3 regions of the Kitasatospora herbaricolor genome follow, and region 2 is predicted to be linked to each of the others. Evidence: riboswitches for the same ligand, from Rfam matches in the RefSeq annotation. Region 2 holds a riboswitch; each other region holds the start of a gene.
What was found. A riboswitch is a leader RNA that binds a small molecule or an ion and turns the genes downstream of it on or off. The one in region 2 is predicted to bind cyclic di-AMP.
Positions count from the first base shown of each region.

Region 1: it holds a riboswitch for cyclic di-AMP, as region 2 does, so the genes downstream of both, J2S46_RS11940 (C40 family peptidase) here and J2S46_RS22570 (M23 family metallopeptidase) in region 2, are expected to answer to the same signal.
Region 3: it holds a riboswitch for cyclic di-AMP, as region 2 does, so the genes downstream of both, J2S46_RS24380 (LysM peptidoglycan-binding domain-containing protein) here and J2S46_RS22570 (M23 family metallopeptidase) in region 2, are expected to answer to the same signal.

Region 1 covers NZ_JAUSVA010000002.1:2,653,037-2,662,334, reverse strand. The annotation lists gene J2S46_RS11950 (NYN domain-containing protein) at 1-742, shown strand, start outside; gene J2S46_RS11945 (C40 family peptidase) at 1,109-2,143, shown strand; cyclic di-AMP (ydaO/yuaA leader) riboswitch at 2,671-2,835, shown strand; gene J2S46_RS11940 (C40 family peptidase) at 2,897-3,964, shown strand; gene J2S46_RS11935 (C40 family peptidase) at 4,209-5,273, shown strand; gene J2S46_RS11930 (hypothetical protein) at 5,345-6,571, shown strand; gene J2S46_RS11925 (glycosyltransferase 87 family protein) at 6,641-8,071, opposite strand; gene J2S46_RS11920 (glycosyltransferase family 4 protein) at 8,313-9,298, shown strand, end outside.
Region 2 covers NZ_JAUSVA010000002.1:5,070,023-5,079,320, forward strand. The annotation lists gene J2S46_RS22545 (sensor histidine kinase) at 1-688, opposite strand, end outside; gene J2S46_RS22550 (SpoIIE family protein phosphatase) at 854-3,127, opposite strand; gene J2S46_RS22555 (TetR/AcrR family transcriptional regulator) at 3,431-4,000, opposite strand; gene J2S46_RS22560 (alpha/beta fold hydrolase) at 4,089-4,943, opposite strand; gene J2S46_RS22565 (YiaA/YiaB family inner membrane protein) at 5,136-5,426, opposite strand; cyclic di-AMP (ydaO/yuaA leader) riboswitch at 5,659-5,821, shown strand; gene J2S46_RS22570 (M23 family metallopeptidase) at 5,834-6,691, shown strand; gene J2S46_RS22575 (hypothetical protein) at 6,783-7,799, opposite strand; gene J2S46_RS22580 (GNAT family N-acetyltransferase) at 7,834-8,400, shown strand; gene J2S46_RS22585 (sensor domain-containing protein) at 8,535-9,257, shown strand.
Region 3 covers NZ_JAUSVA010000002.1:5,486,577-5,495,874, reverse strand. The annotation lists gene J2S46_RS24410 (ABC transporter permease) at 1-708, shown strand, start outside; gene J2S46_RS24405 (NAD(P)/FAD-dependent oxidoreductase) at 1,080-2,447, opposite strand; gene J2S46_RS24400 (Ppx/GppA phosphatase family protein) at 2,938-3,882, opposite strand; partial or broken gene J2S46_RS24395 (DUF501 domain-containing protein) at 3,879-4,537, opposite strand; gene J2S46_RS24390 (FtsB family cell division protein) at 4,534-5,022, opposite strand; gene eno (phosphopyruvate hydratase) at 5,165-6,451, opposite strand; gene J2S46_RS24380 (LysM peptidoglycan-binding domain-containing protein) at 6,697-7,641, opposite strand; cyclic di-AMP (ydaO/yuaA leader) riboswitch at 7,641-7,813, opposite strand; gene J2S46_RS24375 (cytochrome P450 family protein) at 8,043-9,296, opposite strand.

The DNA of each region.
Region 1 (9,298 bases), 2.4 Mb from region 2:
CCGCAAGCTGGCCGCCGAGCTGGAGGCGCTGCGCGCCGCGTCGACCGCCGAGCGCAGCGCCGCCGACGGCGAGGCCCGGCGGCTGAAGCACCGGATCTCCGAGCTGGAGACGGCGGTCGAGCACGGCCGGCGCTCGGCCCGCGAGGGGCGCAGTGTGGAGGACATGCGGCTGCGGCTGCTGCTCGACACCGTCCTGCAGTCGGCGCAGGGGTTGCAGCGGGAGCTGGCGCTGCCGGTCGCCCGGATCCATCCGGCCGACCTGGTGGAGGCGGTGGAGCCGGCCTCCGCCTCGCCGCACGACGTGGCCCGCCGGGCGCTCGCCGAGGACGATCCGGCGCTGCTGGACCAGCTGCTGGCGATCCCGCAGGTCCATCTGGTGGTGGACGGCTACAACGTCACCAAGACCGGCTATCCCTCGTTGCCGCTGGAGCAGCAGCGGATCCGGCTGCTCGGGGGGCTGGCGATGCTCGCCCAGCGCACCCAGGCGGAGGTCACCTGCGTCTTCGACGGCCAGGACCTCGACGTCCCGGTGATCATGGCGCCGCCGCGCGGGGTCCGGGTGCGCTTCAGCCGGACGGGGGAGACGGCGGACGAGCTGATCCGCCGGCTGGTGCGGGCCGAGCCGCAGGGGCGGCCGGTGGTGGTGGTCTCCACCGACAAGGAGGTCGCGGACGGCGTGCGCAACGCCGGCGCGCGCCCCGTGGCGTCGGTCCTGCTGCTCAACCGGCTGGGCCGGGCCTGAGCCGGCCGGCCTGCTGCCCTGCTGCCCTGCTGCCCTGCCGCTTGCCGCTTGCCGCCTGCCGCCTGCCGCCTGCCGCCCTCCCGCGCTGTCCGCGATCAGTGCGGCAGGCGCGACCGGGGCAGCGCGGAGGGCTCCGGGCGGCGCGCGGGCCGGCCCGCGCGCCGGGTGTGGGTCGGCCTGCCTTGACAGCTGGTCAGGGCCTGGACGGCGGGAGTGTGTGGATCAGGTGAATTTCCGGCCGAGGCTCCACGTTGGTGGCCCGGCGGGAGTGGCGGAATGCGCTGATCTTCACTAGGGTCTGGCGTCAAACCTATTTTCCGGATACTCACTCGTTCGGGTGAGCCCGCAGGAAGAAGGAGCCGGTCCTTGGCCTCCCACCGCCGTCCGAAGCAGCCGAGCCGCGCGCGGGTGACCGTGCTCACCGCTGCCGCCGCGACCGCGGTCGCCCTGTCCGCCCAGATGAGCGCGCACGCCGCGCCCACCACGCCCTCCAAGAAGGAGGACGTGAAGGCGCAGATCGACAAGCTCAACGAGGAGCAGGAACAGGCCGCCGAGCGCTACAACGGCGCCAAGGAGCGGGCCGACCAGCTCCGCAAGCAGGCCGACCAGCTCCAGGACCAGGTGGCCCGGGGCCAGGACCAGATGACCCACCTTCAGGCGGGCCTGGCCGAGGTGGCGGGCGAGCAGTACCGCACCGGCGGCATCGACCCGTCCGTCCAGCTGATGCTCGCCTCGGACCCGTCCGGCTACCTCCAGCAGGCGACCAGCGTCCAGCAGGCGACCTCCAGCCAGGCCGAGGCGCTCAAGGGCCTGCAGGACCAGCAGCGCCGCCTCGACCAGCAGAAGATTGAGGCCGCGGCCATCCTGTCCTCGCTGGACGAGACCACCAAGGACCTGAACCAGGCCAAGGCGGACGTCAACCAGAAGCTGAAGGAGGCGCAGGCGCTGCTGAACACGCTCAGCGCCGCCGACCGCGCCTCGGTGGTCCAGGGCGACGGCCGCGCCTCGCGCGACTCCGTCCGCGTCGACCTCGGCACTCTGCCGCAGGCCGCCGGCTACGCCGGTGTCGCCGTGGCCAAGGCGATGAGCAAGCAGGGCGCCCCCTACGTCTGGGGCGCCACCGGGCCGAGCACCTTCGACTGCTCGGGCCTGATGGTGTGGGCGTACGGCCAGGCCGGTGTCTCGCTGCCGCGCACCTCGCAGTCCCAGGGCAACGTCGGCGTGCGGGTGCCCTCGCTGGCCGAGGCCCAGCCGGGCGACCTGGTCGTCTACGGCTCGGACCGCCACCACGTCGGGATGTACATCGGCAACGGGCTGGTGGTGCACGCGCCGCACACCGGCGACGTGGTCAAGGTGATGAAGGCCGACGCCATGCCGATCAACACGATCCGCCGGGTCTGACGCACCGCGAGGCGCGGGCCGGGCGCGGTTCGCGCCCGGCCCCCTCGCCGTCCGGGCCGGCCGGCCCGGACCCCGGGAGCGGGGTGCGCCTGACGCGTCCGGGCGCGGCGAGCGTCGGACCGCCGGGGCGGGCGGTGCCGGAGGGAACCCGGGGGCGGGTGAGAACCTGCCGGGGTAGCGACAACGGGCCCATTTCGGACATTTGTTGATTGTTCGCCATCTCCGACATGCCCGGGCGCCCCGAAATCCTCCTGTGATCTGGGACACGCCCCCCGAGGGCCTCTGGCGACCACATGATGAAAAACCATCAGCCCAGGGTGGACGGACGATCACATCTGGTCACAATCACAATCGAACTTGGGTGGAGTTCCAACTTTTTTCCTACAACGATTTGAACGGATCACGGTTTCGTTACTAGGGTCGTGCCTCGAACCACCGCACAGTCGATCACCCAGCCTGGGTGGCGGCGGGGGTTACCGCCGAGTCCGAGAAGCAGCACGGGCAGTCAACTGCCCGACGGGGAAGTCCCTACGGGGACGCTGTGGAACGGAGCCGGGGAACCACGTTCCTCGGGGTGAATCGGCGCCAGGTCGGCCGGTCGTCGTGAGACGCCGGGCCGGTGAGGCGTCGTAGGGCATCTCTTCCAGCCCGAACCCGTCAGCTCACCCGGTAGGCGGACGTAGGAAGAAGGAGCCCGCCTTCGTGGCGTCCCATCGTCGTCCCAAGCCCGCCGGTCGTGCCCGCGTATCGATCATGACCGCTGCTGCCGCCGCCGCCGTGGCCCTGTCCGCCCAGGCCGGCGCCCACGCCGACCCGGTGCAGACCAAGGACCAGGTCAAGGAGCAGGTCGACCAGCTCAACGAGCAGGCCGAGGTCGCCACCGAGGCCTACAACGGTGCGCAGGCCAAGCAGCAGGAACTGCAGAAGCAGGTCGGCGAGATCCAGGACCGGGTGGCGCGCCAGCAGGCCCAGGTGACCGACCTTCAGGGCGGCCTCGCCGAGATCGCGGCGGAGCAGTACCGCAACGGCGGCATCTCGCCGACCGTCCAGCTGATGCTCTCCACCAGCCCGGACAACTTCCTCAGCCAGGCCGGTTCCGTCAACCAGGCCGGCGATTCGCAGAGCAACGCCCTCAAGGAGCTCCAGGCCCAGCAGCGCAAGCTGGACCAGGACAAGTCCGAGGCGCAGAGCAAGCTCGCCGAGCTGGACACCACCACCCAGCAGCTCAAGGCCAGCAAGGACGAGGTCCAGGGCAAGCTCGCCAAGGCGCAGCAGCTGCTCAACACGCTGACCGAGCAGGAGCGTGAGGCGCTGAAGGCCGCCGAGGCCAAGGCCGCCGCGGACGCCAAGGCGAAGGCGGACGCCGCCAAGGCGCAGACCGATCGCGCCTCCCGCGACACCGCCCGCAGCCCGCTCAGCAGCGGCTCCACCGCGGCCGCCACCCCGGCGCCCTCGAACGTCCCGGCCAGCGGCCGGGCCGCCGCCGCCATCGCCGCGGCGGAGAGCAAGCTCGGTGCCCCGTACGTCTACGGCGCCACCGGCCCGAACTCCTTCGACTGCTCGGGCTTCACCGGCTGGGCCTACGCCCAGGCCAACGTGTCGCTGCCGCGCACCTCGCAGGCGCAGGCCTCGGCCGGCAAGCGGATCGGCACCAACATCGCCGACGCGCAGCCCGGCGACCTCATCATCTACTACGGCGGCATGTCCCACGTGGGCCTCTACGTGGGCGGCGGCCAGATCATCCACGCCCCGCACACGGGTGCGAACGTCCGCTACGAGTCCGCGACCGTGATGCCGATCTCGGCCATCGTCCGGATCTGACGCGGCCCGCGCCGCAGCTTCGCCGGCTCCTTCCGCAGGCCCGGCCCCCGGTTCGTCCGGGGGCCGGGCCTGCGGCGTTCCGGCCGCCCGAGCTGATGTCCGATTGGGGGTCAAATATTCGGGTTGGGAGGGGTTTGGACTCGGCCGCGAGGACTCGCTAACGTCTGCCCCCGGACCTCCGCTCGGACGGTCGCCCACTCCGGGCGGCGGCGGTGGCCCGGCCGCAGGAATGGAGCCGCGCCGCATGGCGATGCACCGCCGTCACCCACTGCCAGGTGTGCACACGCTCGTCCGCGCGCTGGTGCTCACCGCCGCCGCCGGCACCGCGCTGGGTGTGGCGGCCGGCGGCAGCGCCTTCGCCGCTCCCGGCGCGCCTGACGGCCCGCCGGACCGCACGGACGTCAAGGCCCAGGTCGACCAGATCTACGACGAGGCCGAGCAGGCCTCCGAGAAGTACAACGCGGCCCTGGAGCACCAGCGCCGGCTGCAGGGCGAGACCGGCGCCCTCCAGCAGCAGGTGGCGGTCGGCCAGGACGAGCTCAACCGGCTGCACGGCGAGCTCGCCACCGTCGCCGGGGCCCAGTACCGGGCCGGCGGGATCGCCCCGACCGCCCAGCTGATGCTCGCCTCCGACCCCGAGGGCTACCTGTCCCGGGCCCGCAGCCTGGACCAGGTCGCCGAGCGGCAGAGCGAGACCCTGCGCGAGGTGGCCGAGCGCCAGCGACGGCTGGACCAGCGCCGTAGCGAGGCCACCGCCAAGCTCGCCGAACTGGAGGAGGCCCGGCACGCCCTGGCGGACAGCAAGGAGCAGATCCAGCAGCGCCTGACCAAGGCCCAGCGGCTGCTGAACAGCCTCGGCGTGACCGGCCGGGCCCGGCTGGCCGCCCAGGACGCCCGGGACGCCGAGCAGCGTGCCACCCGCGGTACCGACCGGCTCGACCTCGGCACCGCCCCGCCCGCCTCCGACCGGGCCGCCGCCGCGCTGGCCGCCGCCGTCACCCGGATCGGCTCGCCGTACGTGTTCGGGGCGAGCGGGCCCGGCGCGTTCGACTGTTCGGGTCTGATGTACTGGAGCTGGCGGCAGGCCGGCGTGAGCCTGCCGCGGACCTCGCAGGGCCAGGCACGCGCGGGACAGCGGGTCGCCCTGGCCGACGCACGACCGGGAGACCTGGTGATCTTCTACGGGGACAGGCACCACGTCGGGATGTACGCCGGCGGTGGCGTCGTCGTGCACGCCCCCTACCCCGGCGCCCGGGTCCGCTACGAGAGCGTCAACGCGATGCCGGTGACCGAGGTGGTCCGGCTCTGAGCCCTCCCCGGCCGCTGCAGGCGGACCTCGCCCGCGACCTGCCCCGGGCCGACGCCGGGGTGGGTCGCACCGTGCTGTCCCGGCGCGGCGCCCTGCTGCTGGCCGCCGGCGGCTTGGCCCAGCTCTCGCTGCCGCCCGCGACCGCCGCCCGCCCCGCCGCGGGGCGGGGCCCCGGGGCCGCCGGGCTGTCGGCGCTGCTCGCCGCCCGCGCCTACGCGGTGCGCACCCACGACGCGGCGGCCGCCGCCGCGGGCAGCACCGTCGCCGGCCGCCCGGCCCTCGCGGAACTGCTGGCCAGGACCGCCGCCGTACCGCTGGCCGGGCTGGCCTACCGGGTGACCTCGGCCGGCGCGCCCGACGCCGCCGGCCGGGTGGACGTACGGGCCGAGCTGGCGGTCCGGATCGCCGGCTACGACGACTACCCCGCGCTGTTCCCCCGGCGGCTGGAGCTGGCCCGGGAGGGCGGCGGCTGGCGGGTCGGTCGGGAGGAGCCGGACGGCGGCGCCGCGCCGCTCTGGGACCTGGGCGGGGTGGAGGCCGCCGCCGGCGCGCACTGCCTGGTGCTGGCCACGGCCGGGGGCGGCGTCCGGCCGGCCGCGCTGGTGGAGGTCGCCGACCGGGCCGTGCCGGCGGTCAGCGCGGTCTGGGGCGGGGACTGGGCCGGCCGGCTGCTGCTGGAGCTGCCGGCCGGGCAGGAGCAGTTCGCCCGGCTGCTGGACGTCCCGCCGGCCGACTGGGCGGACATGGCGGCCGTCACCACCGCCGCCGCGGGCGCCCCCTCGCACACCCCGGCCGACCGCGTCCTGGTGAACCCCGAGGCGTACGCCAGGCTGAGCGACCTGGGCCGGCAGGTCGTCACCACCCACGAGGCCACCCATGTCGCCACCCGGGCCGACACCAGGCCCTGGACCCCGCTCTGGCTCTCCGAGGGCGCCGCCGACTGGACCGGCTACCTGGGCACCGGCCGCACCACCCGGCAGATCGCCCCCGAACTCGCCCGCGACGTGGCCGCCGGGCGGGTGCCGGCCGCGTTGCCCGCCGACGCGGACTTCACGGCCGGCGCCGCGGGCATCGCCCAGGCGTACGAGCTGTCCTGGCTGGCCTGCGACCTGATCGCCACCCGGTACGGGCCGCAGCGCCTGGTCGCCCTCTACCGGGCGGTGGCCGAGGCGGGGCCCGGTGCCGGCCGGGAGGCGCAGCTCGACCGGGTGCTGCGGGCGGAGCTGGGCACCGGCCTGGCCGACTTCACGGCGCGCTGGAGCGAGGAGATACGCACCCGGCTCTCCGGCACCGGCTGAGGCCGCGCGGCCACCGGCGCGGCGAAGCGCCACGGGCGGGCACCGGGCCCGCGCCCGGGGGCCGGCGACTCAGCGCTCGGCGCCGGCGTGCGGACGGTCGATGCCGTCCAGCAGGTCCTGCTCGTAGGCGATGCCCGGGCGGACGGGGTAGGCCGGGTTGGCGGCCGGCTCCGGCGGGGCGGGGAGCACCACCGTGGCGGCCAGGGCGGCCGGGGCCCGGCTGGAGCGCCACAGGCGCACGCAGGACAGCACGGCGGCGGCCAGCAGCAGCAGGTTGCGCAGCCCCAGGACGACGACGCCCCAGGTGTGGCTGGCGGTGACCTGGCCGAACAGCAGCGGGAACTCCAGCATGGTCAGCGGGGTGGCGAGCAGGACCAGCACCGCCACCGGGCGCTGGCTGGTCGCGCGGACGCTCAGGCAGACCGCGGCCACGCCCACCAGCCAGACCATGTACTGCGGGCTGATCACCCGGCTGGTCACGGTGAACACCAGCAGCGCGGCGAGCGCCGCGTCGTACGTGGTGGCGGCGGTGCGGCGCTTCGCGGTGAGCCGCCAGAACAGCAGCCAGGCGAAGCCGGCCAGGGTGCCCGCCACCATCACCTTGGAGATGACGTCCACCCACGGTCCGAGCATCTCGGTCGAGCCGTAGTTCATCTTCACCTGGCCGTCCCAGGTGCCGGCCATCCGCGCGATGTGCAGCGGCATCGCGCCCAGCGACTCCACCTCGATGCCGCGGTCCTTCTGGAACTTCAGGAACTCGAAGGCGCCGTTCATGCCGGCCGCCAGCAGGAAGCCGAGGCTGCCGGCGGTGGCCGCCGCCGAGGTCCAGGAGCGCCGGGTGCGCCGGCCGGACGGCGTGCCGATCAGGGCCAGCAGCGGCCAGACCTTGATGATGCCGCCGAGCCCCAGCAGCAGCCCGCCGATCGCCGGGCGCCGCAGCAGGGCCAGCAGCCCGGCCACGGCCAGCGCGGTGACCAGCAGGTCGTAACGGTTGTAGATCATCGGGCCGAGCAGCGGCACCCCGGCCACCCAGACCCAGGCGCCGCTGTAGCTGCGGCCGGCGCGTACGCCCGCGCGCATCAGCAAGCCCATCGACAGGGCGTCCACCACGCCGCAGATCACCCAGAAGGAGACCAGGTAGGACCAGGGCAGCAGACCGGGGAGCATGATCACCAGGGCGGCCCCGGGCGGGTACTGCCAGGTCACGTCGTCCAGCGGGAAGGTCCCGGTCTGCAGCACGCCGTACCAGCCGTGGTAGATCACCGAGACGTCCGCGGTGATGTCCCCGCCGAGCCTGAGCACGCCGGTGACCATCATCAGCAGCAGCGTCCGGGAGGCCAGCCAGCCCGCGCCGAGGGCCCACAGGGCGCCGCCGGCCGGTCGCGGCCGGCCGGGGGGAGGGAGGACGGCCGGCGCGGGGAGGACGGCGGGCGCATCCTCGGCGCCGGTGCCGTCGGCGCTGCCGGATCTGCCGGGCGTACCGGCCGGGGCCAACTCCACTGCGCTCCCTCGTTCGTCTCGCGTTCGTCTCCAAGTCCCGCCGCGGGCGTCGTGCGACGCCGGGGGCACCTGCGGCCGGCGCTGGAACCAGCCGGCCGGGGCTCACCTGTACCTAGGACGGACCCGGGGGGGAAACGGTTGCCGTACGTCGTTCCGTTCCCGGCGGGTCGTGGTGGTGACCTATCGTACGGATCACCGAGCGGTACACCGAGCACCCCCCGACCGAGCGAGCCGTGGCCCGATGCACAAGACCTTGATCGTCACCAACGACTTCCCGCCGAGGCCCGGCGGTATCCAGGCTTTCGTCCACAACATGGCGGTACGTCAGCCCGCCGGAAGCGTGGTGGTGTACGCCTCCACCTGGCGGGACGGCGAGGAGTGCGCCAGGTTCGACGCCGAGCAGCCCTTCCAGGTGATCCGCGACCGGACGAAGGTGATGGTTCCCACACCCCGGGTCACCCGCCGGGCCGCCGAGATCCTCAAGGCGGAGAACTGCGACTCGGTCTGGTTCGGCGCGGCCGCCCCGCTCGGCCTGATGGCGCCCGCGCTGCGCCGGGCCGGCGCCGGACGCCTGCTCGGGATGACCCACGGGCACGAGGCGGCCTGGGCCCAGCTGCCCGGCTCCCGGCAGCTGCTGCGCCGGATCGGCGCCGGCACCGACACCCTGACCTACCTGGGCGAGTACACCCGCTCGCGGATCGCCTCCGCGGTCGGCCCGGAGGCCGCCGCCCGGATGGTCCAGCTGCCGCCGGGCGTGGACGAGCAGACCTTCCACCCGGACTCCGGCGGCGCCGAGCTGCGCCGCGCCCTGGGCCTGGCGGACCGTCCGGTGGTGGTCTGCGTCTCGCGGCTGGTACCGCGCAAGGGGCAGGACACCCTGATCGAGGCGATGCCGCAGATCCTCGCCGACGTGCCGGACGCCGTCCTGCTGATCGTCGGCGACGGCCCCTACCGCGGCGACCTGGAGCGGCTGGCCGACGCCCGGGGCGTCCGCGCCTCGGTGCGGTTCACCGGCGCGGTGCCCTGGTCCGAGCTGCCCGCGCACTACGGCGCCGGGGACGTCTTCGCGATGCCCTGCCGCACCCGGCGCGGCGGGCTGGACGTCGAGGGGCTCGGCATCGTCTACCTGGAGGCCTCGGCGACCGGCCTCCCGGTGGTGGCCGGCGACTCCGGCGGCGCGCCGGACGCGGTGCTGGAGGGCGAGACCGGGTACGTGGTGCCCGGCCG
Region 2 (9,298 bases):
TGGCGACGGCGTGGTCCGCCATCCCCACGCCGCCGTCGTCGATCTCGACCACGGCGCCGTTGTGGACCGGCATCAGGGTGACGAACACCTGGGTGCTGGGCGGTGAGTAGCGGGTGGCGTTGTCCAGCAGCTCGGCGACGGCGTGGATCAGCGCCTCGGCGGCGGCGCCGATCACGGCGGTCTCCAGCCTGCTGCGCACGATCACCCGCTGGAACGGCAGGATGCGCGACTGGGCGCCGCGCACCACGTCCTCCAGTGGCACGGGCTCGGGCCAGTGCCGGCCGGCCCGCGCCCCGCAGAGTACGGCCAGGGTCTGCGCCAGCCGGGCCTGCTGGGCGGCGGCGTGGTCGGCCTTGAGCAGGCCGTCGAGCAGTTCGGGGTCGTGGTGGGTGCGTTCCATCTCGTCCAGCAGGGCCTGCTGGTCGTGGGCCATCACCAGGATCCGCCGGGCGACGCTGAGGAAGGCCCGCTGGGTGGAGGAGTTGAGTTCCTGCTCGCGCTGCACGGCGGCGGCCTCGCCGCCGCGGTGCTCGCGTTCGTCGGTCAGCTGCCGGCGCAGCTCGTCGAGTTCGTGCTGCTGCGCGGTGAGCCGGCGACGCTGGGTGCGGGTCACCGCCCGGTACCGCGCGACGGCGAGCAGCGAGAGGGCGGCCAGCACGCCGATCGCGGTCGCGCACCACTGAGTCATCGTCACGCGGCGAAGTCTAGGGCGGCGATCATACGACGATGTGAACAGATCCCCGGTCAACTGTGCGAACCGGCCGGGCCGGTCGCTCCGGCCGGCCGCCGACGTGCCGCCCGGCCTGCGGATCCGCCCGCCCGGGCCGCCCCGCCGGGGCCCCGTCCCAGTGGGTCAGGCGCCGGTCGAGGCCGTCCGGTGCAGCAGCAGCAGGGCCACGTCGTCCGGGCGGGAGCGACGCTCGGTCACGTTGAGGGTCAGCAGGTCGGCGAGCCGCTCCAGCTCCGGGCCCACCGCCCCCCGGACCGGTCCGGTCCTGGCGGCCCAGAGCTCCAGCCCGCCGAGCATCCGGTGCACCGACTCGTCGTAGTCCTCCTCGCGGTCCTCGACCAGGCCGTCCGTGTAGACCAGCAGCGATTCGCCGACGGCGAGGTTGTCCACGGTCAGCCGGTACGGCGCGCCCGGGTCCACCCCGAGCGGCGGACCGCCGGGCAGGTCCAGCTCGACGGCCTTCGCGCCGGTGATCCGGACCGGCGCCGGGTGCCCCGCGCGGGCCGCGCTCAGCGTGCCGTCGGCCGGGTCGAGGGTGAGGTAGAGGCAGGTCGCGAAGAGCTCGGTGTCCAGCTCGGCGAGCAGCCGGCTGGTCCTGGCCAGGGTCGCGGCCGGGTCGTGGCCGTCGGTGGCGTAGGCGCGCAGGCCGCTGCGCAGCTGGCCCATCACGGCGGTGGCCTCGGCGTTGTGGCCCTGGACGTCCCCGATCACCAGCCCGACCTTGCCGTCCGGCAGCCGGATCAGGTCGTACCAGTCGCCGCCGATCTGCATGCCCTCGGTGCTGGGCAGGTAGCGGGCGGCGGCGGTGATGCCGGGGATGGCCGGCAGGGTCCGGGGCAGCATCGCGCGCTGCAGCTCGGTGGCCCGGTGGTGGTGGGTGTCGTACAGCCGGGCGCGCTCCAGGGACTGCGCGAGGATCCCGGCGAAGGCCGAGTACAGGGTGCGGTCGTCGCGGCTGAAGGCGCGTTCGGTGGCGAAGGTGATCAGGCAGGAGCCGACCTGTCGCCCGGAGGCGATCAGCGGCAGCACCGCCCAGGAGGGCGGGGTCAGCGGGCCGCCGGCGCCGTCCCGGGTGCCGCCGCCGCGGCCGGGCTCGCTGAACAGCGGGGTGGAGCGGGCCAGCGAGTGCTGCATGACGCCCTCGGAGAGGTCGGCCAGCCGGTTCAGCTCGGTGCGCCGCGGGCCGCCGTACACGGTGTGCGAGACGGGCAGCAGCCGGCCCTCGTCGACCAGGTCGAGGACCAGGCTGGCGGCGCCGAGCGCCGGGCCGGCCACGTCGGTGACGGCGGTGGTGACGTCCCGGACGGTGATCGCGCGGGAGAGGGTGCGGGTCAGCGCGAGCAGCAGCGCGGAGCGGGCGCCGACCGCTGGGGATTCCGGGCCGGCGTCGGGCGGCCGGTCCTCGGGGGCGCCGGTGCGGTCGCGGTCGACCAGCAGTCCGGCTATCCGGACCGGCCGGCCGTGGATGTCGAGCATCACCTCGCCGCTCTCCCGGATCCGGGTGACGCCGCCGCCGCGGCGCAGCACCCGGTAGGCGAGCCGGTAGGGGCCGCCGCCGGCCAGCGCGTCGGCGAGGCCGGCCTGGACGTCGGGCAGGTCCTCGGGGTGGACGATCCGGGACAGGTCGGGGGCCTCGGCGGACCGGTTCCCGGGCGGCGGCGGAAGGCCGACCACCCGGTAGGCCTGGGCGTCCCAGAAGGTCTCGCCGGTGACCAGGTCCCGTTCGAAGGCGCCGGCGCCGGCCGCGTGGACGGCGAGCGAGAGCAGCGGGTGGGCCAGCGGCGCGGGGTCGCCGCCGGCGGGGTCGTGGGTGCGGACGCCCTTGGGCGCGCGGGTGCTCGCGTGCACGTGGTCGAGCAGGTGGGAGAGCCGGTGGGCGCAGGCCTCGCCGATCGTCTCCAGCACGTCCAGGTCGCGGCGCGGGACGGTGCCGCGGTGGGCCAGGGCGAGGGCGAGGACGCCGATCGGCCGTTCGTCGACGATCATCGGCAGGGTGACCAGGGCGACCATCCCGGTGCCCATGCCGGAGTTGCGGTTGGGGTAGTCGATGCTGGTGCGTTCGGGGCTGAGCAGGTAGGGGCGGCGCAGCCGCAGCGCCATCGCGGCGGGCAGGTCGCCGGCCGGGTCGACGGTGCCGTAGCGCTCGTGGGCCCACTCCGGCAGGCCGTGCGAGGCGGTCAGCCGGAGCATTCCGGCGGAGTCGAGCAGGTAGATCGCGTTGCCCTCGCCGGTGATCCAGGCGGGGCCCTCGGCCAGGATGGTGCCGAGCAGTTCCGCGGCGCCGGAGCAGTTCAGCAATAACCGCACGCAGCGCATCGGGCTGCGGGCGACGGGGCCGGTGAGCGGGCTGCGGCTCTCGTCCTCGGAGGGGGGGAGCCACGGGGAGGTCAGGTCCATCGGGCTACCCGGCCTTTCCGTTCCGCAGGGGGGTGACGCCGTTAGGGCGAACGTAATTTCTTCATCCTATTTGCTGAACTCGCGAAAGGGGGTCCAAGACGCCGGACCATGACCAGCGGCCACCGGCACCGGCGGCCGGCACGGCTGCCTTCCCCGGGGGCCGACGGCCGGCACCGACCGCCTGTGTGATCGGTCCGGTGACAGAGTCCGTTTGCTTCCGTTCGGGTGCCTGATGGCGCCGTCGGCGCGGCGAACGGGGCCCGGGGGGTGGCGGTCGGCTCCCGGGGGCGTCCGCGCGGGTGGTCAGGCGGCCGGCCAGGCCCGCAGCCCGCTGGTGAGGACCCCGATCAGCCGGTCCTGGGTGACGGCCAGGTCCTCGGAGCGCTGGAAGGAGCCGGCGATCGACAGCGAGGCGAAGCCGTGCGCGACCGAGCGCACGGTACGGGCCGCGTGGATCACCTCGGGGCCCTGCAGCCCGTAGTCGCGCAGCACGGCGACCAGCACCTCGACCAGCTCGGCGGCGGCCCTGGTCAGCTCGTCGTCGGGCTGCGGGGCCTGCGGCAGGGCGTTGTAGCGGTTGGGGTGCTCGACGGCGTACGCGTGGTAGCCGCGCAGCACCGCCTCCACCGCGTCGTCCCCGCCGCGGCCGACCGCCGACTTGGCCAGCCGGGTGGCCAGTTCCTCGGTCACCCGGACGGCGATCAGCCGGCGCAGCTCGGTCAGGCCGCCGGGGACGTGCTTGTACAGGGACGGCGTGGCGACCCCGGCCCGGGCGGCGACGGCGGCCAGGGTGAGGGCTTCCGGGCCCTGGTCGTCGATCAGGCCGAGCGCGTGGGCGACGACGGCGTCCGGGGTCAGTCCGGCGCGTGGCATGGGGGCCTCCAGTGGGGTGGTGCGGCACCGGGGGTGCGGTGCGGTGGGGGGAAGGCGGCCCGCGCGCGGTGGCCGGGCGCGGGGCGGCTCAGCCCTGGGTGTCGGCGGTGCTGGGCCGGGACTCGGTGAGCGAGGCCAGGAAGGGCACCAGTGCGTCGGCGGTGGCCTGCGGGAACTCCGCCATCGGGTAGTGGCCGGCGCCCTCGATCATCACCTTGCGGGCGTTCAGCGCGGCGGCCTGGCGGTCGGCGACCACCTCGGGCTTGGGGAAGTCGGGGTCCTTGCTGCCCATCACGACCAGCGCGGGGCAGGTCACCGCGGCCGACCAGCCGACCGGCGCGGAGTCGCCGCGGACGTAGCCGCGGGTGGCGGTCTTCCGCCCCGGGGTGCGCAGCGAGGCGACCAGCTCGGCGCGGTACTCGGCGAAGTCGGCCGGCTTGGCGGTGGGGAAGGCCAGCTTCTGGTACATGCCCCAGAAGGCGGGGAACTGGATCACGGCCGTGCCGAGCACCTTGACCAGGCCGCGCTGGAAGGCGGTCGGCGGCAGGTTCTCGACGAAGGCGTCCAGCAGGGCGATCCCGGCGACCCGGTCGGGGGCGTCCCCGGCGACCTTGACCACGCTGGCGCCGGTGTAGGAGCTGCCGACCAGGACGGCGCGCTCGATCCCGAGGTGGTCCAGCAGGGCCAGGGCGTCCTGGGCGATGGCGGCGGGGGTGTAGTCGTCCCACTCGATCGAGGACTCGCCGAAGCCGCGGATGTCCATGGTGATCACCCGGTGGCCGGCCCCGGCCAGCAGCGGGTGCAGGTGGCGGTAGGCGGAGCGGGAGTCGAGCATGCCGGGGATCAGGAGGACCGGTGCGCCGCTGCCGTGCTCGGTGTCGTCGAAGGCGATCCGCCCGCCGGGGACGTCGAGGTAACGGGTCGCGAGAGGAGTGGTGGACATCGCGGGCCTCCTTGGCCTGTGGGCCGTGCCGTCGGCGAGATGCCGATAGCCATAAAGCTAAGGCTAATAGCCTTAGCTGTCAAGGAGGCTTCCGGTGTCCGTCCCGCCCGGCCCGCGGCCGGCCGCCGCCGGCCGCGCCGGGCCCGTCCCGCCGCCGGGGTGCGGCGCTCCCCGCGCCGGTCCGGCCGGGCGTCAGATGCCCTCCACCTTGAAGGGGTCGTGCTCGGCCAGCAGCTTCTCCAGTCGGGCCTGGTCGACCCGGGTGACGATCTCGGTGCTCTCCTGGCGGTCGCGGATCACCTTGGCCAGGGTGAACGAGGAGGTCACCGTGTACAGCAGGCCGATGCCCAGGAAGGCCCTGGTCCATGCGCCTACCGGCAGGTAGGCGATGCCGACGGCCAGGGCGCCGCCGGAGATCGCGAAGGACAGCACGGCCTGGACGTAGTACGCCGCCGTGGTACGTGACTGCATCGAGGTGCTCATGCGGCCAGGATGGCCAAGCGTCATGTCGCGCACATGAGTACGGGTACTCAGATTCAGGTGCGGTTTGTTGACGCCTGTTCACGATCCGTAGTGCCGCCGGACGGTAACCATGCCAAATCGCCCATTCCGCCCCATGAAAATGTTGACTCTCCCGCCTGGACGGCTTGGAATCAGGGGCTCCTAGGATTAACGTTTGATAACGCAGCGCGGTCGGAAACGCCGTGACCACGGCACCGTGCGCTCGCCTAATCCCGCACGGCCTGCTCCCCGGAGCAGGTCAGGGAGCCGGGGAACCACCGTTCCTTGGGGTGAATCGGCCAGGCCCAGGCCCGGCCGTAGGAGACCTTCCTGCTCCGAACCCGTCAGCTAACCCGGTAGGCGCGAAGGAAGGAAAGGAGCGCGCCTCCGTGGCGTCGTCGCACTCTCCGGCACACCCGTCCGGTTCCACCGGCACCCAGCTGCTCGACCACCCCTGGCCGCCCGCCTACGGCGGCGCGTACGGCGAGGGCCCGGACGAGACCGCGCCGCCGCAGCCGGCCGACAGCAACCGGCACCGGATGCCCCGTCAGACCCGCGGGACCGGCCCCCTGCTCGGCGTCACCGCCGTGGCCGCCACCCTCGGCGCCACCGGATTCGCCTCCGCGACCCCCGCGGCCGCGCCCGCCGTGGTCTCGCCGGACGAGACCACCGTGCTCTCCGCCGACCCCGGCCTGGCCCTTGCCGCCCGCATCCAGCAGCAGGCCGACAGCCAGCGCACCGCCGCCGAGGAGGGCGCCCGCCTGCAGGCCGCCAAGGAGGCCGAGGTCAAGCGCGCCGCCCAGCAGGAGGAGGCCCGCAAGGCCGCCGAGGCCGCCGAGAAGGCCAAGCTCGCCGCGATCCAGCTGCCGGTGCGCGACTACTTCCTCTCCGCCCACTACGGGCAGAGCGCCTCGTACTGGTCGCACCTGCACACCGGCCTCGACTTTGCCGCCTCCACCGGCACCCCGGTGTACTCGGTCGGCTCCGGAACCATCACCTCGGCCGGCTGGTCCGGCTCGTACGGCTACCGGATCATCCAGACCCTGCCCGACGGCACCGAGATCTGGTACTGCCACCTCTCCTCGATCATCAAGGCCTCCGGCAAGGTCGTGCCCGGCCAGCAGATCGGCAAGGTCGGCGCCACCGGCAACGTGACGGGCCCGCACCTGCACCTGGAGGTCCGCCCGGACGGCGGCGCCCCCGTCGACCCGGAGAGCTGGCTGGAGCAGCGCGGCCTCACCCCCTGACGGGCAGCGACGCCGGCCTCGCCCCCTGCCGGGCGGCGCCGAGCCCTGACGGACCGTCCCGGTCCCGGCCGACGCCGGGACCGGCGGGCCGTCACTGCCCCGGGCGGTCCGCCTCCGGCTCCTCGGCCGGCCCCTCGCCGGCCCACTGCTCCTCGCCGGTCCACTCCTCCCCCGCGGCCCACTGGTCCTCCGCGGCCCACTGGTCCTGGCCGTCCGCGCCGTCCTCGCCCGCGGGATCCTGCGGCAGCTGCGCCAGGTAGGCCTCGATCTCCTCCGGTCCCGGCTCCGGCGCCAGATCGGGGTACTCCTCCACCAGCAGCCGGGGCAGCCCCGGCACCGTCCACTCGCCGAACAGCCGCATCGCCTCCACGGCCGCCGCCGCCTCGAAGGACTCGAAGTCCCCGGCGAGCTCCCGCGGCATCGGCCGGCCCAGCGCGTTCAGCTCGGCCAGGTTCCGGTAGCTGCGCTCCATCAGCCCGTTCTCCAGCAGCATCCGGGCGCCGTCGGTGGCCATCCCGACCGACATCAGCCGGGTGGGGCCCCAGCCGCCGTCGCCGTCCACCCGGTCCAGCGCGCCGGCGTCCTCCAGCCCCTCGTACGCCGCGAGCCGCTCCTCCGGCGCCAGCTCGCGGAACGCGTCCAGCCAGGCCCGGACCGCCGCCGGGTCGTCCGGCGGCACGCCGTCCGCGCGCAGCAGCAGGGTGTACAGCCGGGGCCAGGTCACCAGGTCCGCGCGGCGCAGCAGGCCGGCCGCCACCTCGCCCTGCCACTCGGCCTCGGCCAGCAGCCGCTCCTGGCGCTTGGCGTTCAGGCGCTTCGCCGCCCGCTGATGGTCGGTCAGCAGCCGCATCGCCGCGCCGTACGCCAGCGGGTCCTCGCCGGGCGCCGGCTGCACGTACAGGTAGAGCCGCTCGTACAGCAGGTGCTCGACGGCGGCCGAGGTCAGCTCGGGCCAGCCGTCGCGGATCCGGCCGCCGCCGAGTTCGAGCAGCGTCAGCACCGCCCGCAGCGGGCCCTCGGCCACCGGCTCGCGGTCCTGGGCCCGCGCCCAGGCGGTCAGCTCGGCGGTCCGGGTACGAGGGGCGAGCCGCAGGTCATCGTCGTTCATGTGACGTACGGTAGCCGCTGTACCGTTGGCGGACATGGTCCCCGTACTGCTCACCGGCCCGCGTCTGGTCATCCGCGAGTTCCACCACACCCCCGGCGACATCGACGCGTTGCACGCCGTCTTCGGCGATCCCGAGACGGCCCGATACCTCCCCTTCGAACCACGCGACCGGGAGACCTGCGCCGACCAGATCGAGCTCTACCTCGAAGAGGCCGAGAAGGATCCGCGCAGCACCTACCGGCTGGCCGTGACCCGCCTGGAGGACGGCGAGGACGCCGTGCCGATCGGCAACGCCGTGCTCGGGGTGGAGCCCCAGCGGGCCGGCTTCGTCGGCTACGCGCTGCGCCGCGACACCTGGGGCCTGGGCTACGCCAGTGAGATCACCCGGCTGCTCTGCGGCCTGGGCTTCGGCACGCTCGGGCTGCACCGGCTCTACGCCCGGGTCGATCCCGCCAACACCGCCTCCTCCCGGGTGCTGACCAAGGCCGGGTTCCAGCTGGAGGGCCGGATCCGGCACGACCTCTACCTGCGCGGGACCTGGCACGACGCCCTGCAGTACTCGCTGCTGGAGGACGAGTGGGCCGACCGGGGCGGCGTGTAGGGGGGTGACCCGTGCAGGGGGTTAACCCCACCCCGGACCGGGCGGTGGGCCGGATACCGCCGCCGGGCCGTCCGCGGGACCGTTGAGGTGTCAGCAGGAAGCGCACCAGGACACCACGAGGGACCGAGGCGGCCATGATCAGCAGCAGCGCACAGGGCGGCGAGTACGACGGTTACCGGGCCCACCGCCCGGCCCGGGGCGGCGGGGACCGCCCGGCCCCCGGGTTCTGGCGGGCGCCGTTCAGCCGCTCGTACCTCGGCGAGGTCGGGTTCACCCTCGCCGGGCTGCCGATCGCCGTCGCCGGGTTCGCCGTCGCCGTCACGCTGTTCTCGCTCGGACTCGGCACCCTGGTCACCGTGGTCGGGCTGCCGGTGCTGGTGGCGCTGCTCGGTTCGGCCCGGGGCTTCGGCGCCCTGGAGCGCGCCCGCGCCCGGGGCCTGCTCGCCCTGGACGTCGCCGACCCGGCGCCGGTCCGCCCGGCCCGGCCGGGTTTCTGGGCCGGCGTCACCGGCCGCCTCGGCGACGCGGCCGGCTGGAAGGCCGTGCTGTACCTGGTCCTGATGTTCCCCTGGGCGATCGTCAGCTTCACGCTGTCGCTGACCTTCCTGGTCACCGGGTGGGTGGTCGCCGCCTACCCGCTCTACCACTGGGTCTTCGCCCGCTGGACGCCGTGGCCCGGCTACCAGCTCTTCGACTTCACCAAGGACGGCCGCCACTACCAGTACTTCGTCGAGTCGCCCGCGCAGATCGCCGGGATGTCCGCGGTCGGCCTCGTGCTGGTCTTCCTCACCCCGCTGCTGGTCCGCGCCGTCACCAACGTCAACCGGCTGGCGATCCGCGGCCTGCTGGGCGGCTGAGCCTGCGTCCGGAGCGGCTGAGCCGGCCTCCGGGGCGGCGG
Region 3 (9,298 bases), 420 kb from region 2:
CTCGCGAAGAGCAAGGGCCTGGCACCCGGCAGCACCGTCGCGGTGACCTACCCGGACGACACCAAGGGCACCTACAAGGTCGGCGGCGTCTTCGAGAAGAACGAGATGCTCAGCCCGGTGGTCCTGGACAACGCCGAGATCGCCAAGCACGACCAGGACCCGTACATCACCGACGTCCTGGTGAAGGGCGCCGGCGGCGAGAGCGGTTCGCTGAAGCAGTCCCTGAAGGACGCCACCGGCTCCAACCCGGTCATCGAGGTGAAGACCAAGCAGGACGTCCGGGACGAGTTCAGCCAGATCATCACCTTCGCGCTGAACATGATGTACGGCCTGCTGGCGATGTCCGTGATCGTCGCGATCCTCGGCGTCATCAACACGCTGGCCATGTCGGTCTTCGAGCGCAAGCGCGAGATCGGGATGCTGCGGGCGATCGGCCTGGACCGCACCGGCATCAAGCGGATGGTCCGTCTGGAGTCCGTGGTGATCTCGGTCTTCGGCGCCCTGGTGGGTGTCCTGCTCGGCTGCTTCATGGCCTGGGCGGTCAACGGCACCATGAAGTCCAGCATCTCCGGGCTGACCACGGTCGTCCCGTACGACAAGATGGCGCTCTTCCTGGCGCTGGCCGGGCTGGTCGGCCTGGTGGCGGCGTTCTGGCCGGCCCGCCGGGCGTCCAGGCTCGACATCCTGGACAGCATCAAGACCGACTGAGCCGGGCGGGCGGCGCGCCGCCGCACCGGACGGCACGAGGCGGAGGACCTCGTCCGGCCCCTGAGGGGGCGGGGCGGGGTCCTCCGCGTCCGTCCCGGGCCGGTGGCCGCTCGACGGCCCCGCCCGGGCGCCCCGCGCACCGCCGCGGCGCCACGCCACGGCGGTGCGGCGGCGGACATGCGAGAAGGACCCCGCCTCGGCCCCTGAGGGAGGGGGCGGCGGGGTCCTTCTCGTATCGGTCCGTCTCGCTACTGCTGTACTCCGCCCGGTCGCACGGCCGGCTGAGCACCACGGAGGTCGTGGTCCGGCGACACTGCCGGGCGGAGGGCCTCCGACACATACCCGGGCGCTCCCACGCCCGGGCCGGGTCGTTACTTGCTGGTGGCGAGTTCCTTCTCGGCGGGCTTGGCCTCGACCGGCTTGGGGGCCGGCGCGGTCGCCTCCTGGAAGGCCTCGAACGGCTTCTCCATCTCGGCGAGGCCGACGGTCTCGCGCTTGAGGAACATCGCGAGGGTCCAGTCGGTGAAGACCCGGACCTTGCGGTTCATGGTCGGTACCCGGCTGCCGTGGTACAGGCGGTGGAACCACCAGGCCGGACGGCCCTTCAGCTTGTACTTGCCGAAGAGGATCGCCACGCCCTTGTGCAGGCCGAGACCGGCCACCGCACCGAGGTTCTTGTGCTTGTACGTGGCCTGCGGGAAGCCCCGCATGCCCGCGATCACGTTGTCGCCGAGGACGATCGCCTGACGGACGGCGTGCTGCGCGTTCGGCGGGCACCAGGCGCCCTCGCCGACGGCGAGGTCAGGCACCTGGGCGTTGTCGCCGGCGGCCCAGACGTAGTCGAAGCCCTGGACCTGGAGGGTCGGCGCGGTGTCGACGTGGCCACGGGGGCCGAGCGGCAGGCCGAAGTGGTTCAGGACCGGGTTGGGCTTGACGCCCGCCGTCCACACGATGGTGGAGGCGTCGGCCTCGACGCCGTTCTTCAGCACGACGTGCTGGTCGACGCAGGAGTCCATCGAGGTCTCGATGTAGATCTCGATGTTGCGCTCTTCGAGCTTTTCCTTGGTCCACAGACCGAGGTCCGGGCCCATCTCCGGGAGGATGCGGTTGGCCGCCTCCACCAGGATGAAGCGCATGTCGTCGCGGCTGACGGTCTTGTAGATCTTCGCCGCGTCCCGCGCCATGTCCTCGACCTCGGCGATGGTCTCGACGCCGGCGAAGCCGCCGCCGATGACCACGAAGGTGAGGGCCTTGCGACGGACGTCCGGGTCCGTGGTGGACTCGGCCTTGTCCAGCTGCGCCATGACGTGGTTGCGGAGGCTGATCGCCTCTTCGACCGTCTTCATGCCGATGCCGTGCTCGGCCAGGCCGGGGATCGGGAAGGTGCGGGAGACCGAGCCGGTGGCCACGACGAGGTAGTCGAAGGGCAGCTCGTAGGTCCCGCCGGCCGGCGGCGCGATGGTGGCGACCTTGCGCGCGTGGTCCACGCCGGTCACGTGACCGGTGAGCACCTCCGCGTTCTTGAGGGCGCTGCGCAGCGGCGCGACGAGGTTGCGAGGCGCGACGTTGCCGCCGGCCGCCTCGGGGAGGAAGGGCAGGTACGTCATGTACGACCGCGGGTCGACGACCGTGACGGTCGCCTCCCCGTAGCGCATCTTCTTGAGGATGCGCATCGCGGCATACAGGCCGACGTAACCACCGCCGACAATGAGGATGCGAGGACGCTCCGTGGTGCTCATATCCGAAAGTATCCAGCACCGTCCGAGGCGCCCTTCGTGAGGCCCGTCACAGGGGTCTGGACACCCTGTGCTACACTACGCGGCCACTCGGGGCGGGGCGGGACTTCCGCTCACTCGTAACAGCTGTTGCCTGTGAGCACAATCGTTCGATCGACCCGCGTGAGCAGCAACGATCCGTGCGGCGCTTGGGTTCCCCACTGCCGATTGCGATTCCACCGCCGGAGCGCGGGACGGCCTGCGAACCAGCGGCCTACGCCTGCGGACGACCTTCGGTCCCACATATCGGACGTAGCGGACCCCTCAGTGCACCGAAAGCGGGGATCGCCATGTGAAGAAATTCACGAACTTTCTCGCCCGGCCCCGCGCGCGGCGCGGCCCCGGGCGCCGATCAGGCGCTCCGGGGCCGGAAACGTAAGCCCCGCAAGGGGCGGGCGGGGCCGACAGGGGCCCGCAGGTCGGACTCGGACGGGGCCCGGAGGGCACCCGGCCGTCAGGCCCGGACGACGCTCCAGGCGATGCCGTCCAGGATGTCGTGCTCGCTGACGACCACCTCGGCGGCGCCGGTCCGCCCCATGATCTCCAGCAGCTCCAGCGCACCGGCCGCGATCACGTCGACCCGCCCCGGATGCATGGCGGGGATCGCCGCGCGCTCGGCGTGCGTGGAGGCCAGCAGCCGCCCGGCGATCTCCGCGACCTGGTCGCGCGAGATCCGCGAGTGGTGGATCCGCTCCGAGTCGTACTCGGGCAGCTCCAGTGCGATCGCGGACACCGTGGTGACGGTGCCGGCCAGGCCGACCAGGGTGGCCGCCCCGGTCAGCCGGACGTCCTCGGCGGCCTTGTCCAGCTCGCCCCGGATGTGCGCCTTGGCGGCGGAGATCTGCCCCAGCGTGGGCAGCTCGGCGCCGGCGAAGTGGCGCTCGGTGAGCCGGACGCAGCCGATGTCCACCGAGCGGGCCGCCTGCACGTCGTCCGTGCCCAGCACGAACTCGGTGGAGCCGCCGCCCAGGTCGAAGACCAGGTAGGGCGAGGGGAACTGACCGCCGGTGAGCTCCTTGGTCGCGCCGACGAAGGAGAGCCGCGCCTCCTCGTCCCCGCTGACCACCTCGGGGGCCACGCCCAGGATGCCCCGGACGCCCTCGGTGTACTCGTCGCTGTTCTCGGCGTCGCGCGAGGCGCTGGTCGCCACGAAGCGGATCCGCTCCGGAGCGACCCCGTAGGAGCTGATCACCTCGGCGTACTCGCGGCAGGCCGCGAAGGTCCGCTCCAGCGCCTCGGGGGCGAGCCGGCCGGTCCGGTCGACGCCCTGGCCGAGCCGGTTGATGACCATCCGGCGGTCGAGGTCGGTGATCGCACCGGTCTCCGGGTCGAGGTCGGCGACCAGCAGGCGGATCGAGTTGGTGCCGCAGTCGATCGCGGCCACCCTGGTGGTGGTCATGCGCCCTCCTCCTCGGCCGCGCGCTTCTTCGCGGCGCGCTCGGCCGCCAGCTGCTCCTTGGCGGCGATCACGGCCGCGTGGTCCTCGGCGGTGGCCCGCTGCTCGGCGACCCGGGCGGCGCTCTCGGCCACCTCGGCGGCGGAGACGCACGGGCCCTTGGCCCACCAGTCCTCCAGCATCCCGATCGCCTCGTCGCCGAGCGGGTTGACCCCGGGCCCGGCCGCCAGCGAGTGGCCGACCAGCACGTGCAGGCACTTCACCCGGTCCGGCATGCCGCCGGCGCTGGGGAAGTTCTCCAGCACCTCGATCGCGTCCCGGCGGGCGATGTAGTCCTCGTGCGCCGACCGGTAGGCGGCGGCCAGTTCCGGGTCCTCGGCGAGCCGGGCGGTCTGCTCCTTCATCACGCCGTCCGCCTCCAGGGTGCCGATCAGCGAGGCGGCCTTGGGGCAGGTCAGGTAGTAGAGGGTGGGGAACGGCGTGCCGTCCGCGAGGCGGGGGGCCGTCTCCACGACGTCCGGGTTGCCGCAGGGGCAGCGGTGGGCGACGCCGCGCAGGCCGCGCGGAACCCGTCCGAGCTGGGCGGCGATCGCGGCGACGTCGGAGTCCGCGACGGCCGCACCGGGGGTGGCGGCGGAGGCGGAGGGGGTGTTCTCAGTGGTCATGGGGAGAGCTGTCTCTAGCGGGGGCAGGGGCGGGGGCGGCGGCCGGGGCCGCGGGCGGGGCCAGGGCGGCCGTGTCGGCGGCGTCCACGGAGTCCCAGACGCTCGCGTACCAGGGCTTGGCGGCTTTCGCCGGGCCGGCTGCGCCGGCCGAGGAGGAGGACTTGGTGGCGCCGGCGGCCGGGTCCACGGAGATGAACGGGGTCTCCCCCGGCATCGCGTAGTGCAGCCGGGCCCGGGCCTGCGCCTTGACGAACTCCGGGTCCTGCCAGCGGGCCTTCTCCCGGCGGAGCTGCTCGACCTGCTGCCGGGCGTGCTCGGCCCGGGCGCGCTGGGCGGAGATCTCCGAGCGCTGGGAGATGAACTGGCGGGTGGGGTAGGCGAGGATCGCCACCAGGGAGCAGAGCACCAGGACGAGCACGGTCGCCCGGCTCGTGAATCGCGGGCGCGCCGCGAAGCCCGGAATCTTCCAGCCTGCCATCTCCCGTTACCCCTCCTGGTCGCGCCGGTGCCCCGGCCCCCACCCTACGGGGTGAGAGCCGGGGCACCGGTGCAGCGGCTGTGTGTCCGCCCCCGTGCTCCGGGGGCGTCTCCCGCCGAGGGCGTCGGCCCTCGTGGCGGGATCAGGCCTCGTACTTGTAGCGCGGGAAGGCGCCCCGGCCGGCGTACTCGGCGGCGTCGTCGAGGATCTCCTCGATGCGCAGCAGCTGGTTGTACTTGGCGACGCGCTCGGAGCGGGCCGGGGCGCCGGTCTTGATCTGGCCGCAGTTGGTGGCGACGGCGAGGTCGGCGATGGTGACGTCCTCGGTCTCGCCGGAGCGGTGCGACATCATGCAGCGGTAGCCGTTGCGCTGGGCCAGCTCGACGGCGTCCAGGGTCTCGGTGAGCGAGCCGATCTGGTTGACCTTCACCAGCAGCGCGTTGGCGGTGCCGGTCTCGATGCCCTTGGCGAGGCGGACCGGGTTGGTGACGAACAGGTCGTCGCCGACCAGCTGGACCTTGTCGCCGAGCTTGACGGTCATGGCCTTCCAGCCGTCCCAGTCCTGCTCGTCCAGCGGGTCCTCGATGGAGACCAGCGGGTACGAGGCGACCAGGTCGGCGTAGTAGTCGATGAGCTCGGCCGAGGTGAGGCCCTTGCCCTCGAACTGGTAGGCGCCGTCCTTGAAGAACTCGGAGGCGGCGACGTCCAGCGCCAGCGCGACGTCCTTGCCGGGCACGTAGCCGGCCTTCTTGATGGCCTCGACGATGAGGTCGAGCGCCTCGCGGTTGCTGTCCAGGTTCGGGGCGAAGCCGCCCTCGTCGCCCAGACCGGTGGAGAGGCCGCGCTCCTTCAGCACGCCCTTGAGCGTGTGGTAGACCTCGACGCCCCAGCGGACGGCCTCGGAGAAGGACTCCGCGCCGATCGGAGCGATCATGAACTCCTGGATGTCGACGTTGGAGTCCGCGTGCGAGCCGCCGTTGAGGATGTTCATCATCGGGACGGGCAGGACGTGCGCGTTGGGACCGCCGAGGTAGCGGAACAGCGGCAGGTCCGAGGCCTCGGAGGCGGCGTGCGCCACGGCGAGCGAGACGCCGAGGATGGCGTTGGCGCCGAGCGAGGACTTGTCCGGGGTGGCGTCCAGGTCGAGCATGGCCTGGTCGATCAGGCGCTGCTCGGTGGCGTCGTAGCCGACGAGCTCCGGGCCGATCTGCTCGATGACGGCCAGGACGGCCTTCTCCACGCCCTTGCCGAAGTAGCGGTTCTTGTCGCCGTCGCGCAGTTCGAGCGCCTCGAAGGCACCGGTGGAGGCGCCGGACGGGACAGCGGCACGGCCGGTGCTGCCGTCGTCGAGGCCGACCTCGACCTCGACCGTGGGGTTGCCACGCGAGTCGAGAATCTCACGGGCTACGACGACATCAATGGACGGCACGAGGCATCTCCTAGCGGAAGCAGGTATCCGCGGACCGTTGTGGAGTCCGGCGGACGATTGCGGAGTCGTTACGACCAGAGCCTAACCGCACGGGCTCTCCCGGCCACGTCGACCTCGGTCCCGTCTCAGCGTGTGGCCCGGCTACCCGCCGGTAGTTCACCTGGATGCCCCACGGGATGCACCCGGAGCGGGGCGAAAGGGGGCGAAGGGGGCCGTACCGGACGGCACGGCCCCGCGCGCCGTGCTCAGCCGAGGTTCAGGACCTGGCCCGGCAGGATGAGGTCCGGGTCGCCGCCCACCACGGTGCGGTTGCCGTCGTACAGCGCGCCCCAGCCGCCGGCCACGCCCTGGCTGCCGGCGATCCCGCCGAGGGTGTCGCCGGGCTGGACGGTGTAGGCCCGGCCGGTCGTCGCGGCGGCGGGGGTGACCGGCGCGGCGGGAGCGGCCTCGGCCGCGGGGGCGGCCGCGGCGGCGGTACGGGCCTGCGGCGTGTCGTCGTCGGCGTGGCGGTCGTAGACGTCCTGGTGGCTCGTCCAGTGCCAGCCGCCGTCCACCTGGTACCAGAAGACCTTGTTGGCCGCGTCCCAGCCGGTGCGGCCGGAGAAGTCCGGGTCCTGGGCCTCGCCGCGGCCGGACGGGGAGCCCTGGCCGTCCGTCGAGACCTTCGCCCGGGTGGCCCGGGCCGGCTTCGACTGCGCCGGCTTGGCGGGCTTGGCGGCGGGAGCGGGCTGCACGCTCCGGGTGCCGGCGTCCTGCGAGGCGCTCTGCGTGGTGGCGTCGGCGGTGTCGACCTGGGCGGAGGCGCCGCCCTTCGTCAGGCCGGCCTTGACCGAGCAGACCGGCCAGGCACCCGGGCCCTGCGAGGAGAGGACCTTCTCCGCGACGGCGATCTGCTGGCCCTTGCTGGCCTTGTGCGCCTGCGGGGCGTACTGGCCGCCGCCGTAGGCCTTCCAGGTGCTCTGGCTGAACTGGAGTCCGCCGTAGTACCCGTTGCCGGTGTTGATGCTCCAGTTCCCGCCGCTCTCGCACTGGGCGACCTTGTCCCAGACGGACACGGGGGCCGCGTGGGCGCCGGTGGCGGCGAGGAGCGGCATCGCGAGTCCGACCCCGGCGACGCCCGCCACGGCGATCGCCTTCTCGGCCTGGGTACGACGACGGTGACGACCGTTACCAACGAACAGCATGGACATGTCCCTCTCCGCACGCCTGCGAGGTGAGCTGTCGGGTTCGGACCGGGAGGTGGCCCGGCCGCCTCGGGCGGAATCCTTCTTCCACCTGATGCGGCTTCACCCCAAGCCGTGGGGAACGGCAGAAAATCCTGGGTCCCCCGCCCCTGCCCAAGGGTCTGGTCGGTTTCCCGGACGCGCGGCGGGCAGGACTCGGCGTTCCGCGCACGGGTGTTCGCAGCTGCGAACACCAGGGAGAGTAGACAGATCCTCACATCAATCACAAGCTCATATCGCATACATCACACGGAAATTACGACAGTCGGCGGATCGTTCACAAACCACGCCCATTTGTCCGTATTGATGCGTGTTCTGAGCGTCCGTGAGCGATCCTGTCCGACACGCCGTCAGCGTTTCCCGGCCGGTCAGAGCGCCTTCGCCGGAGTGAATTCGACCGGGAGTTCACGAAGCCCACGCATGATCAGCCCACCACGCCAGCGAAGTTCCTCCGGTTCCGCCGCAAGCCGCAGATCAGGCAGCCGGGTGAGCAGCGTGGCCAGCGCGGCCTGGCCTTCCAGCCGGGCCAGCGGTGCGCCGATGCAGTAGTGGATCCCGTGGCCGAAACCGAGATGCGGATTGTCCTTCCGGGCGATGTCGAGGGTGTTCTCGTCCGCGAAACGCGCCGGATCGCGGTCCGCCGCCGCCAGCACCACCAGCACCGGGTCGCCGACCGGGATGTCCACCCCGCCGATCGTCAGCGGGTGGGTCGCGAACCGCCAGGTGGCCAGCTCCACCGGACCGTCGTAGCGCAGCAGTTCCTCCACCGCCGTGGCCAGCAGCCCGGTCTCCCCCGCCGCCACCGAGTCCTGCAGCAGGGCCCGCTGCCCGGGGTGGCGCAGCAGGGCGTACAGGCCGTTGCCGATCAGGTTGACCGTGGTCTCGAAGCCCGCGAACAGCAGGATGAAGGCCATCGCGGCGGCCTCGTTCTCGGTGAGGTGCTCACCGTGGTCACTGGCCCGGATCAGCCCGGAGATCAGGTCGTCGCCCAGGTCGGCCCGCTTGCGGTGGATCAGCTCCAGCAGGTAGGAGCGCATCCGCTTCACCGCGCGGGCCACCCCGCCGCGCGGACCGCCGCCGTGCCGGATCATCATGCCCGCCCAGTCGCGGAAGTCGTCCTGGTCCTGCGGCGGGACGCCGAGCAGGTCGCAGATCGCGTAGATGGGGAGCGGGAAGGCGAACTCGTGGATCAGGTCGGCCGAGCCGCGCCCGGCGAAGGAGTCGATCAGCCGGTCGGTCAGCTGCTGCACCCGCGGCTCGAACTCCGCCACCCGGCGCGGCGTGAACGCCTTCGACACCAGCCGCCGCAGCCTGGTGTGGTCCGGCGGGTCGATGTTCAGCAGGTGCGTCATCAGGTCGGCGCTGCGCTCGCCCGGGATCCCCACCCGCCCGGTGCGGTGCGCCTGCTCGCTGTGGTGCGCCGGGTTCTTCGAGAGCCGGCCGTCGGCCAGCGCCTGCCGGGCGTCCGCGTACCGGGTGACCAGCCAGGCGTCCACCCCGCTCGGCAGCGTGGTGCGGTGCACCGGGGAGTGCTCGCGCAGCCACGCGTACGCGGGGTAGGGGTCGGCGGCGAACTCCCACGTGAAGAGGGGAGGCTGGGCGGGGTTCGGCTGATCCGGCATGT